DNA from 2 places in the Plantactinospora sp. B24E8 genome. Region 1 is predicted to be linked to the other one. Evidence: riboswitches for the same ligand, from Rfam matches in the RefSeq annotation. Region 1 holds a riboswitch; the other holds the start of a gene.
What was found. Region 1 has a riboswitch for thiamine pyrophosphate ahead of thiE (thiamine phosphate synthase). Riboswitches for the same ligand answer to the same signal wherever they lie in the genome.
Positions count from the first base shown of each region.

Region 1 (5,666 bases):
CAGGTCGGTGGCGGCGCGGAGCAGTTCCAGCACGCCGGAGGCGGTGACGTCGAGGTCGCCGCGTTCCTCGACGGTCGCCCCGACCACCACCTCGCCGTCGTGGCGGGGCACCAGGTAGACGTCGCGTCCGTCGACGTACCCGTTGATGACGTGCCGGAAGCCGGGCGCTGCGCCGCCGGGCGCCCGCAGCCGCAGGACCTGGCCCTTCACCGGTCGGACCGGCAGGCCGGTGAGCTGGGCGGTACCGCAGCCGGCGGCGACCACCACCCGGGCCCCGGCCGCGGTCATCTCGTCGAGGCTGCCGACCGGTCGGGGCAGCACCGTCGCCCCGGCGGCGGCGACCGCGACCCGCAGCGCGGCCACCAGCCGGCGGGGATCCACCTGGTGGTCGCCGGGCGCGTAGGCGCCGCCGCGCAACCGGGTCGCCAGCAGCGGCTCGCGGTCCCGCAGTTCGGCCGGCCGCAGCGGGGTGATCGGCAGGCCGAGTTCCCGCTGGTACGCCCAGAGCCGTTCCGCCTCGGCCAGGTCGTCGGCGGTGACCGCGACCGAGAGGGTGCCCTCGGTGCGGTAGCCGAGGTCGAGGCCGGTCCGTTCGGTCAACCGGGCGGCGAAGTCGGGCCAGCCGGCCGCCGAGGCGACCAGCAGCCGGGTCAGCGCCCGCTCGCCGAAGTGCGCCTCGGAGACCGGGGCGAGCATGCCGGCGGCGACGTCGGCGGCACCCGAGCCGGGGTCCGGGTCGTGGACGGTGACCCGCATGCCCCGCTCGGCACACCGCCAGGCGGTGGCCAGCCCGATCGGGCCGGCACCGATCACCACGACGTCGGGAGAGCCGCCGGTCAGCATGTCGCCACTCCGGTGGAGTGCGCGTCGGCGCCTCCCCCGGGTGGCGAATGTCGGTCGGCTCCGGCCGCTGGCCCGGCGGCCGGCTCCGGCGGGACGGCGGCCGGCAGCGTCGGCTCAGTCGGCAGCGGCGCACGCAGGGCGGCGAGCAGTTCGGCGGTGGCCCGGGCCGGGTCGACGGCGACGGAGAGCGCACCGACCACCGCCACCCCGTACGCCCCGGCGGCGCGCAGCGCCGGCACCTGGGCGGCGGTGATGCCACCGATCGCGATCACCGGGACCGGTACCACCGAGGCGACCCGGCGGATCCCGGCCGGTCCGATCGCGTTCGGCAGCCCGTCCTTGGTACGGGTCGGGTAACACGGGCCGACCCCGAGATAGGTGGCCCCGGCGGCGACGGCGGCGAGACCGGTCTGCGGGTCCCGGGCGGTCGCGCCGAGTACGGCCGTCGGACCGAGCACCCGCCGGGCGGCGTCGACCGGCAGGTCCAGGGCGCCGACGTGCCCGCCGTCGGCGCCGACCGCGAGCGCCACGTGCAGTCGGTCGTTGACCAGGCAGGTCGCTCCGGACCGGGCGCACCACGCGGAAATCTCTCGGGCCAGCTCGTACGCGGTCCGGTCGTCGACGCTGTCCTCGACCCTGATCTGCACGACCAGCTCCGGGCCAGCTACGGAGAGTGCCGCCCGAACCGTCGAGAGTGGATCCCGACCGGGCCGGGTGTCGGTGATGAGGTGGAGTCGACCGAGAGACGACATGGCAACGCTCCTCCCTGCGCCGGCATTACCCGGATCAGGTTCGACGGTCGGGGGCTTCAGCCCCCCTCTCAGCCCGGTGCACCGGGCTCCCGTGGGTTACTTGCCGGCGACGATACGCGCTTCGTCACGCTGACGTAAAGCCCCGTGACCCAACGCACATCCACCGCGACCAATCGACAGACCCGGATGCATGGCCGCGACCAGCGTCGATGCCGGGACGGACCCGACATCCGGAGCGTCGACTTGGACCGTCCTATCCGGTAAGTCGCACGCCGTTACTCAACCGTTACCCGAATTAACCTCGCGGTCGTATTCCGGTACCCCCGGTACCCGCCCTAATTTGTTCAATGACAAGGCAGAATCCGGCCGGTCGGGGCCTCGGCGGGCCACGGTCGGCCCCGCACCCCGAGGCGGACCTTCGGCGAGCCGTACCCGGGATCCCCCGCTGTCCTCATCGGACGAAGGAGATCCTTCGTGGCAGTCCCGCGCCGCGTCCGCGGCACCCCCACCACTGACCGTGCATCCGGCCACCGTCGCAACCCCCTCACCCGCGCCCTGCTCGGCACCGCCGCCGCGGTGGCGCTGACCAGCACCATGCTGGTCGGCAGCCCGGCCTCGGCCGCACCGGCCGGGCAGCCACTCGCCGCACCGGCCCAGGCCCAGGCCCAGGCGGAGCCCTTCTCCGTGCTGGTCTTCTCCAAGACCGCGGGTTTCCGGCACGACTCCATCCCGGCGGGCATCGCCGCCATCCGGCAACTCGGCACGGAGCACGGCTTCGCCGTCGACGCGACCGAGGACGCCGGTGCCTTCACCGACGAGAACCTGGCCCGCTACCAGGCGGTCGTCTGGCTCTCCACCACCGGCGACGTACTCGACGCCAACCAGCAGGCGGCGTTCGAGCGGTACATCCGGGCCGGCGGCGGCTACGCCGGCGTGCACGCCGCCTCGGACACCGAGTACGACTGGCCCTGGTACGGCGACCTGGTCGGCGCGTACTTCGCGTCCCACCCGGCGAACCAGCAGGCCACCATCAAGGTCGAGGACCACGCGCACGAGTCCACGAAGTCGTTGCCGGACCAGTGGTCCCGGTACGACGAGTGGTACAACTTCCGAGAAAACCCGCGCGCCGACGTACACGTGCTGGCCTCGCTGGACGAGACCAGCTACTCCCCCGGCGCCGGGGCGATGGGGCAGGACCACCCGTTCGCCTGGTGCCAGGACTACGACGGCGGGCGGGCCTGGTACACGGCGGGTGGGCACACCCAGCAGTCGTACGCCGAACCGGAGTTCCTGGCCCACCTGCTCGGCGGCATCCAGACCGCGGCCGGCGTGGTCGACGCCGACTGCGCCGCCTCGCTGACCAGCAGCTTCGAGAAGGTGACGCTGGACAGCAACACCAGCAACCCGATGGAACTGGACGTGGCGCCGGACGGCCGGGTCTTCTACGTCGAGCGGGACGGTCGGGTCCAGATCGTCAAGCCGGACACCGGCACCACGGTCACCGCCATCGACCTCGACGTCTTCACCGGCAACGAGGACGGCCTGATCGGCATCCGCCTCGACCCGGACTTCGCCACCAACCGGTGGGTGTACCTGTACTACGCACCCAACGACGGCACCCCACACAACTTCCTCTCCCGGTTCACGGTCGTCGGTGACACCCTCGACCCGGCCAGCGAGAAGGTCGTGCTGACCGTCGACACCCAGCGCAACACCTGCTGCCACGCGGGCGGCAGCATGACCTTCGACAGCGCGGGCAACCTCTACCTGGCGACCGGGGACAACACCAACCCGTTCGAGTCGAACGGCTACAGCCCGCTCGACGAGCGGCCCGGCCGGCAGGACTACGACGCCCAACGCACCTCCGGCAACACCAACGACCTGCGCGGCAAGGTGCTCCGGATCCACCCGGAGGACGACGGGACGTACACCGTCCCGGAGGGCAACCTGTTCCCGCCGGGCACGGAGAAGACCCGACCGGAGATCTTCGCGATGGGCTTCCGGAACCCGTTCCGGATCGGCGTCGACCCCGGCACCGACACGCTCTACGTCGCGGACTACGGCCCGGACGCCGGCTCGGCGAACCCGGACCGTGGGCCGGGCAACACCGTCGAGTGGAACATCGTCGGGCAGGCCGGAAACTACGGCTGGCCGTACTGCGTCGGCGCCAACGCCGCCTACCGGGAGTTCACCTTCCCGTCCGGGCCGGCCGGTGCCGCGTACGACTGTGCCGCACCGGTGAACAACTCGCCGAACAACACCGGTCTGACCAACCTGCCGCCGGCGATCCCGGCCACCGTGGACTACGACTACAACGGCAACCCGGAGTTCCCGGAGCTGGGCGGCGGCGGGGCGCCGATGGGTGGACCGGTCTACCGGTACGACCCGGAGAACCCCTCCGACCGCAAGTGGCCGGCGTACTTCGACGGCAAGGCGATGGTCGGCGAGTGGAACCAGAACAAGATGTACACCTTCCAGGTCAGCCAGGACGGCCGGTCGCTTGTGGACATCAACCAGCTGCTCGCCGGGATGACCTTCGTCCGGCCGATGGACTTCGAGTTCGGGCCGGACGGCGCGTTGTACCTGATCGAGTGGGGCAGCGGGTTCGGCGGCAACAACGACAACTCGGGGGTCTACCGGATCGACTACATCGCCGGTGACCGGGCCCCGATCGCGGTCGCCGAGGGTACGCCCACCTCCGGCCCGTCGCCGCTCACCGTGGCCTTCAGCAGCGAGGGCTCCCGAGACCCGGACGGCGGACCGCTCACGTACGCCTGGACGTTCGGGGACGGCGGCAGCTCGACCGAGGCCAACCCGACGCACACGTACGCCGCACCGGGCAACTACAACGCGCAGCTCACCGTCACCAACGACGGCGGCCGGACCGCGGTGGCGAACGTGCCGATCACGGTCGGCAACACCGCCCCGACGGTGACCATCGAGTTTCCGCCGGAGGGTGGCTTCTTCTACTGGGGCGACCAGGTCCGGTACACGGTCACGGTGACCGACCCGGAAGAGGAAACGATCGACTGCGACCGGGTGAAGCTGCAGTACTACCTGGGTCACGACGAGCACGCCCACCCGCTCGACGAGTACACCGGCTGCACGGGCCTGGTGCAGACCTCGCTCGCCGCCGGGCACGGCGAGGACGCCGACATCTTCGCGGTCTTCGAGGCGACGTACACCGACGGCGGCGGCGCCGGCGGCTCCAACGCGCTGACCGGCCGGGCGATCGAGGTGTTGCAGCCGAAGCGGAAGCAGGCGGAGTACTTCGCCGCCACCGGCCGCGCTCCCGGCGGGGTCGGCACCGGTGACCCCGGGGTGCAGAGCCAGGAGACCAGCGACCCGCAGGGCGGTTTCCAGAACATCGCCTTCATCGAGGACGGCGACTACTGGACGTTCGACCCGGCGAACCTGACCGGCATCGACGCGCTCCGGTTCCGGGCCTCCTCGGCCGGCGGCGGCGCGCAGATCGAGGTACGGGCCGGCGCGGCCGACGGTCCGCTGCTGACCACCGCCACCGTGCCGGACACCGGGGGCTGGCAGACCTGGGTCGACGCCACGGCACAACTGGCCACCCCGAGCACGGTGAGCGGACCGCTGTTCTTCGTGGCGAAGAACCCGGTCGGCTCGACCGGCACCGGCGCGATCCTCAACGTCAACTGGGTCGACTTCGTCGGCCGGGGCGTCACCGAGAACGCGCCTCCGGTGGTGTCGGTCAGCGCCGACCCGAGCACCGGCATCGCGCCGGTCCGGGTGGAGTTCGACGGCACCGCCACCGACGCCGAGGGCGACGACCTGACGTACGCCTGGGACTTCGGGGACGGCGGCACGGCGGACACCCTCGACGCGGCGCACACGTACACCGTGGCGGGGAACTTCGTGGCGACCCTGACCGTGACCGACGCCCGGGGCGCGCAGGCCTCGGCGTACGTCCCGGTCCGGGTGCAGGCACCGAACACCTCCTGCCTCGGGGCCCGCTCGGACGACTTCTCCGGCACCGAGCTGGACAAGTCGCGCTGGTCGACGGTGGTCCGGGAGAACCAGCTGTACGCGGTCCGGGACGGCAAC
Region 1 covers NZ_JBDPMH010000004.1:420,843-426,508, forward strand. Annotated here, with positions in the region: gene thiO (glycine oxidase ThiO) at 1-843, opposite strand, end outside; partial or broken gene thiE (thiamine phosphate synthase) at 978-1,595, opposite strand; TPP riboswitch at 1,590-1,698, opposite strand; gene ABGB21_RS10095 (ThuA domain-containing protein) at 2,190-5,666, shown strand, end outside.

Region 2 (5,666 bases), on a different contig from region 1:
CGGCGACCGGACGGATGCCGGGACGGCACCCCGGCCGAGTGCTCCGCCGAGGTGATCGCGATCAGCGGGTGCCCACGCTCCTTCACCAGGGCGGCGAACTCGACGATGGTGCCGTTCACCCCCGAGTTGGAGGCGATCACGAAGATGTCCGCCGGCTGGACCGGAGCCAGTTCCAGCAGCCGGCGGGCCACCGTGGGGTCGCGCTCCAGGGTCGGGCCGAGGACGTCGGCCGGCGCACCGCCGTAGAGCACCAGGTCACGCAGGGCGATCCGGTTCGTCGGGACCAGTCCACCGGCCCGGCCGGCGATCTCCATCGAGAGCGCCTCCGAGTGGCCGGTGCCGAACGCGTGCACCACCCCGCCGGCCCGCAGCGCCGCGCTGACCAGGTCGGCGGCCCGACGTACGTTGTCCCGCTGCTCAGTCGCGACCCGGGTCATCAGCCCGGTCACGACCTCCAGGTAAGCCTCGGCGCTCAGTGTCACCGGTCCCGTCCCTTCGCTCCACCGTTGATCATGCGGCCGGTGCCGACGATGCCACGCCCGGCCCGGAAACTCACCTCGTGTCGGTGATCCGGGCCAGTACGGCGTCGGCGAGCGCCTGCGCCGCCGTCTCCGGAACCCAGTGCCCGACCCCGGTCAGTGGCACGAAGCGGTAGTCGCCGGTGACGAACCCGGCGCAGTTCCGGGCCGCGACCGGGCCGACCGCCATGTCGGTGTCGCCCCAGACGAAGGTGGTCGGCACCGCCACCGGCCCGGTGCCGACCAGTGCCTCCGTCGACATCGCCCGGTACCAGTTCAACGCGGCGGTCAGCGCGCCCGGTTCGCGCATCGGGGCGACGTACCGCTCGATCCGGTCGGAGGGCAGCCCGCCGAGCATCCGGCGCAGTGCCGCCGCGTCGTCCGCGAGCAGCACCCGCTCCGCCTCGCCGGCCTGCCGGAACAACTGCATGTACGTCGAGCGGGCCTGCTGGTCCGGGTCCTGCGCGATCGCGGCCCCGAACGGGGCCGGATGCGGTACGGAGACCGCGGTCAGGGTACGGACCCGGTCCGGATGGTCGGCGGCGAGCCGCCAGGCGACCGCCGCACCCCAGTCGTGCCCGACCACGTGCGCCGACGGTACGTCGAGCGCGTCGAGCACCGCCACCGCGTCGGCGACCAGTTCGGGCAGCTGGTACGCCGACACCTCGGTCGGCCGGGCCTGCGGCGAGTAGCCCCGCTGGTCCAGGACGAGGGTGCGCAGCCCGGCCGCGTGCAGCGTCGGCAGCAGGTCGTCCCATTCGCCACCGTGCTGCGGGAAGCCGTGCAGCAGCAGGACGGCCCCGCCGTCCGCCGGCCCGCCGGTGTGCAGGTCGAAGGTGAGGTCCCGGACGGTGATCCGCATGACCCGAGCCTAGTCGTGGCTATCGGCGCAGACGGATCCGGTGCTAGCGTTCGCGAAACAACCGCACATCCGACAGGGGAGCGCGCAGCGCTGAGAGTGTGGGCCGACCCGCCCGCAGACCCTCGAACCTGATCTGGGTAATGCCAGCGCAGGGAGTTCGGTCACGTCTCCAGCCGCGTCACGGTCCGGGACCCGGGCCGTGACGCGCGTTCCGCCCCTGGATCGCCGAGCGACTGGGAGGCAGTACACATGAAAGAGTCCGGCAGCACACGGTGGCGCACCGTCGACATCGTCGTCGCCTCGGTCATCGCCGTCGCCTTCGGCGTCATCTTCTGGGCCTGGAACCTGGTCTGGGGCGCCACCGAGGGGGCCTTCACCTTCTTCCCGCCGGCCCAGGCGGTCATCTACGGCGTCTGGCTGCTGCCCGGGGTGCTCGGCGGCCTGGTGATCCGCAGGCCTGGAGCGGCCCTGTACTGCGAGTTCCTCGCCGCGTTCGTCTCGGTGCTGCTCGGCAGCCAGTGGGGCACGATGGCCATCCTGCAGGGTCTCTTCCAGGGTCTCGGCGCCGAACTGGCCTTCCTGGTCTTCGGCTACCGCTTCTTCCGGCTGCCGGTCGCGGTGCTCTCCGGCGCCCTGGCCGGGCTCGCCGCCGCGATCTTCGACCAGATCCGCTACTACGCCGGGTACGACTTCGCCTCGGTCCGGCTGCCGTTCTTCGTGATCACCGTGGTCAGTTCGTTGATCATCGCGGGTGCCGGCGGCTGGGCACTGACCCGGGCGCTGGCCCGGACCGGCGTACTGGACCGCTTCCCGGCCGGCCGGGACCGGGCCGCGGTCTGAGACCGGTCGACCGCACGGCGGAACGGACGGTGTCCCGGTGAGCGCGGTCGACCCGACGACGCAACGGACGGTGCCCTGGTGAGCGCGGTCGAGCTGCGCGGCTTCGGCTGGCGGCACGCCGGGCGCCGGGCCTGGGCGGTCCGTGACGTCGACCTGCGGATCGAGCACGGCGAACGGGTCCTGCTGCTCGGCGCCTCCGGGGCCGGCAAGAGTACCCTGCTGGCGGCGCTCGCCGGGCTGCTCGCCGAGGACTCGGGTGAGCAGACCGGCAGCGTCGAGATCGACGGGCTGGACCCACGCAAGGCCCGGGAGCGGGTCGGCATCGTCTTCCAGGATCCGCAGACCCAGCTGGTGATGGCCCGGGCCGGGGACGACGTGGCGTTCGGCCTGGAGAACCGGGGCGTGCCGGCGGCGGAGATCTGGCCCCGGGTCACCGAGGCGCTGGACCGGGTCGGTTTCCCGTACCCGGTGGACCGGCCGACCGCCGCGCTCTCCGGCGGTGAGCAGCAACGGCTCGCCCTGGCCGGGGTGCTGGCGCTGCGCCCGGGGCTGCTGCTGCTCGACGAGCCGACCGCCAACCTGGACCCGGCCGGCGCCGCCCTGGTCCGGGGCGCGATCGGCGCCGCGTTGGACGCCGACACCACACTGATCCTGGTCGAGCACCGGGTGGCGGAGGCGCTGCCGCTGGTCGACCGGGTGGTCGTCCTGGAGCCGGGTGGCGGGATCCGGGCCGACGGGTCCCCCGCCGAGGTCTTCGCCACGCACGGCGCCGAGCTGGCCGCCGCCGGGGTCTGGGTGCCCGGCCCGCCGCCGGCACCACGCCGCTCCGGCGCCGCGGCCGGGGCGGTGCTGCTCGCCGCCGAACGGCTCGGCCTGCCGCCGCGGCTGGCCCCGACCGACCTGACCGTACGCACCGGCGAGGCGCTCGCCGTGCTCGGACCGAACGGAGCCGGCAAGTCGACCCTCGCGCTGCTCCTCGGCGGCCTGCTCGACCCCGGCACCGGCACGCTGCGGGCCACCCCGGCCCTGGCCGACCGGTACGCGGGCCGCCCGCCGCACCGCTGGCGGGCACCGGTGCTGGCGCAACGGATCGGTTCGGTCTTCCAGAACCCGGAGCACCAGTTCGTCACCGGCACGGTACGGGCCGAACTGGCGCTCGGCCCGCGCCGGGCCGGTCGCCCCGAAGCCGAGGTGACCTCCATCGTGGACGACCTGCTCGCCCGGCTCCGGCTGGACCGGTTGGCCGCCGCCAACCCGTACACCCTCTCGGGTGGGCAGGCGCGGCGGCTGAGCGTGGCGACGGCGCTGGCCACCGCGCCCCGGCTGCTGATCCTGGACGAGCCGACGTTCGGTCAGGACCGACGGACCTGGCTGGAGCTCGTCGACCTGCTCGCCGGGCTGCGGGACACCGGACACGGCATCGTCGCCGTCACCCACGACCCGGACTTCGTGGCCGCCCTGGCCGACCGGACCCTCACCCTCGACCCACCGCAACGTGATCTCCTCGACACCGCGGTACGGGGGCCGCGATGATCCCGTACCCGACGGTTCCGACCTCCGCCGCGCCGCTGGCCCGACGCAACCCGGTGGCGAAGCTCGCCGCCGCGCTGCTCTTCTCGGTGCCGCTGCTCGCCACCCTCGACCCGTTCGTCCCGGCCCTGGCCATCGGAGTGGAACTGCTGGTCGCGCCGCTGTTCGGCGTCCCGTACCGGCTGCTGGCCCGACGGGCCCGGCCACTGCTGCTCAGCGCGCTCGGCATTCTCGTCACGATGCTGTTCTTCGCCGCCGATCGCTCCGGTGACGTCCTCGTCTCCGCCGGTCCGCTGCTGGTGACCACCGGGGTGCTCAGCACCGGTCTGGGACTGGCGCTGCGGGTGATCGCGGTGGCGCTGCCCGCGGTCCTGGTCGTCGCCACCACCGACCCCACCGATCTCGCCGACGCCCTGGTGCAGAACGCCAAGGTGTCCCCCCGGTTCGCGATCGGCGCCCTGGCCGCGTTCCGGCTGGTGCCGTTGCTCGGCACGGAATGGCGGATGATCAGCATGGCCCGCCGGGCCCGCGGCGTGGACGCCGGGCGCAACCCGGCGACCCGGCTACGACTGTTCGGCTCGACGGCGTTCACCCTGCTGGTCGGGGCGATCCGCCGGGGCACCCGGCTGGCCACCGCGATGGACGCCCGCGGCTTCGACTCCGGTGTTCCGCGTACGTCGGCCCGCCGGCAGCACTTCACCGGGGCGGACACCGTCCTGGTCGTCGGGGCGCTGCTGCTCGCCGCCGGAATCCTGGCGGCCAGTGTGGCGCTCGGTACCCACCGCCCCCTGATCGGCTGAGCCCACCGCTCGGCGGCGACGGCCCAGGTCGAACCATCAGTACGGTCGCATGTTCGCATAAGTGCCCCGAGCAGGCCATCTGTTGTTTGCCGAGGTAGGCGAGATTGATCAGCTGATCAGATTCGCCAGTCGATGGAGCAACCGATGGGCCACGGCCACCCGCACCACCACCACGACCACAGCCACGACCACGACCACGACCACGCGGTCGGCGGCGACCTGCCCGCCGCCCTCGACCCGACCGTACCGGAGACCGAACTCTCCCCGGCCGATCGCTCCCGACGCAGTTTCCTGCGCAACGCCGGCCTGCTCGGCGCGGGCACCGCGGCCACCGTCCTGGCGACGCCGGAGCTCGCGCACGCCCACGGTAACGGCGGCGACACCGGACACGGCGGCGACAAGGAGCCGAAGGGCGGCTTCCACTGGCTCGCCGGCGACCACCACATCCACACCCAGTACAGCTCGGACGCCCAGTACCGGGTGATCGACCAGGCCCGGCACGCCCGCGGCCACGGTCTGGACTGGATGGTCGTCACCGACCACGGCAGCGTGGCGCACGCGAAGATCGGCGTGGAGAAGGTCAACCCGGACATTGTCGCGGCCCGGGAACAGCTCAAGGACCTGCTGATCTACCAGGGCCTGGAGTGGAACATCCCGGCCGCCGAGCACGCCACCGTCTTCGTCGCGCCGGGGCGCAACGAGGTCGCCGTGCTGAAGGAGTTCGAGAACGCGTACGACGGCAGTGTGAAGAACGCCGGTGGCTCGTCACCGGCCAACGAGGCGCTCGCCATCGCCGGCATCAAGTTCCTCGGCGAGCAGGTCCGTCGGCGCCGGGTCGACGGCGCGCTCTTCCTCGCCAACCACCCGGCCCGGCGCGGCATCGACTCCCCGCACGAGGTGCGAGCCTGGCGCGACGCCGACCCCACGGTGGCGATCGGCATGGAGGGTGCCCCGGGCCACCAGGCGGCCGGCCTGCCCCGGCCGACCGCCGGCCGCAACCGCGGCTACTACGACAACGGACCGTCGGCGGACTCGTTCGCCGGCTACCCGCTGGAGAGTTACCGCACCTGGGGCGGCTTCGACTGGATGACCGCGACCGTCGGTGGCCTGTGGGAC
Region 2 covers NZ_JBDPMH010000010.1:87,349-93,014, reverse strand. Annotated here, with positions in the region: gene ABGB21_RS17450 (SIS domain-containing protein) at 1-482, opposite strand, end outside; gene ABGB21_RS17445 (alpha/beta hydrolase) at 553-1,380, opposite strand; TPP riboswitch at 1,445-1,553, shown strand; gene ABGB21_RS17440 (ECF transporter S component) at 1,630-2,220, shown strand; gene ABGB21_RS17435 (ABC transporter ATP-binding protein) at 2,299-3,753, shown strand; gene ABGB21_RS17430 (energy-coupling factor transporter transmembrane component T) at 3,750-4,550, shown strand; gene ABGB21_RS17425 (PHP domain-containing protein) at 4,695-5,666, shown strand, end outside.
Region 2: it holds a riboswitch for thiamine pyrophosphate, as region 1 does, so the genes downstream of both, ABGB21_RS17440 (ECF transporter S component) here and thiE (thiamine phosphate synthase) in region 1, are expected to answer to the same signal.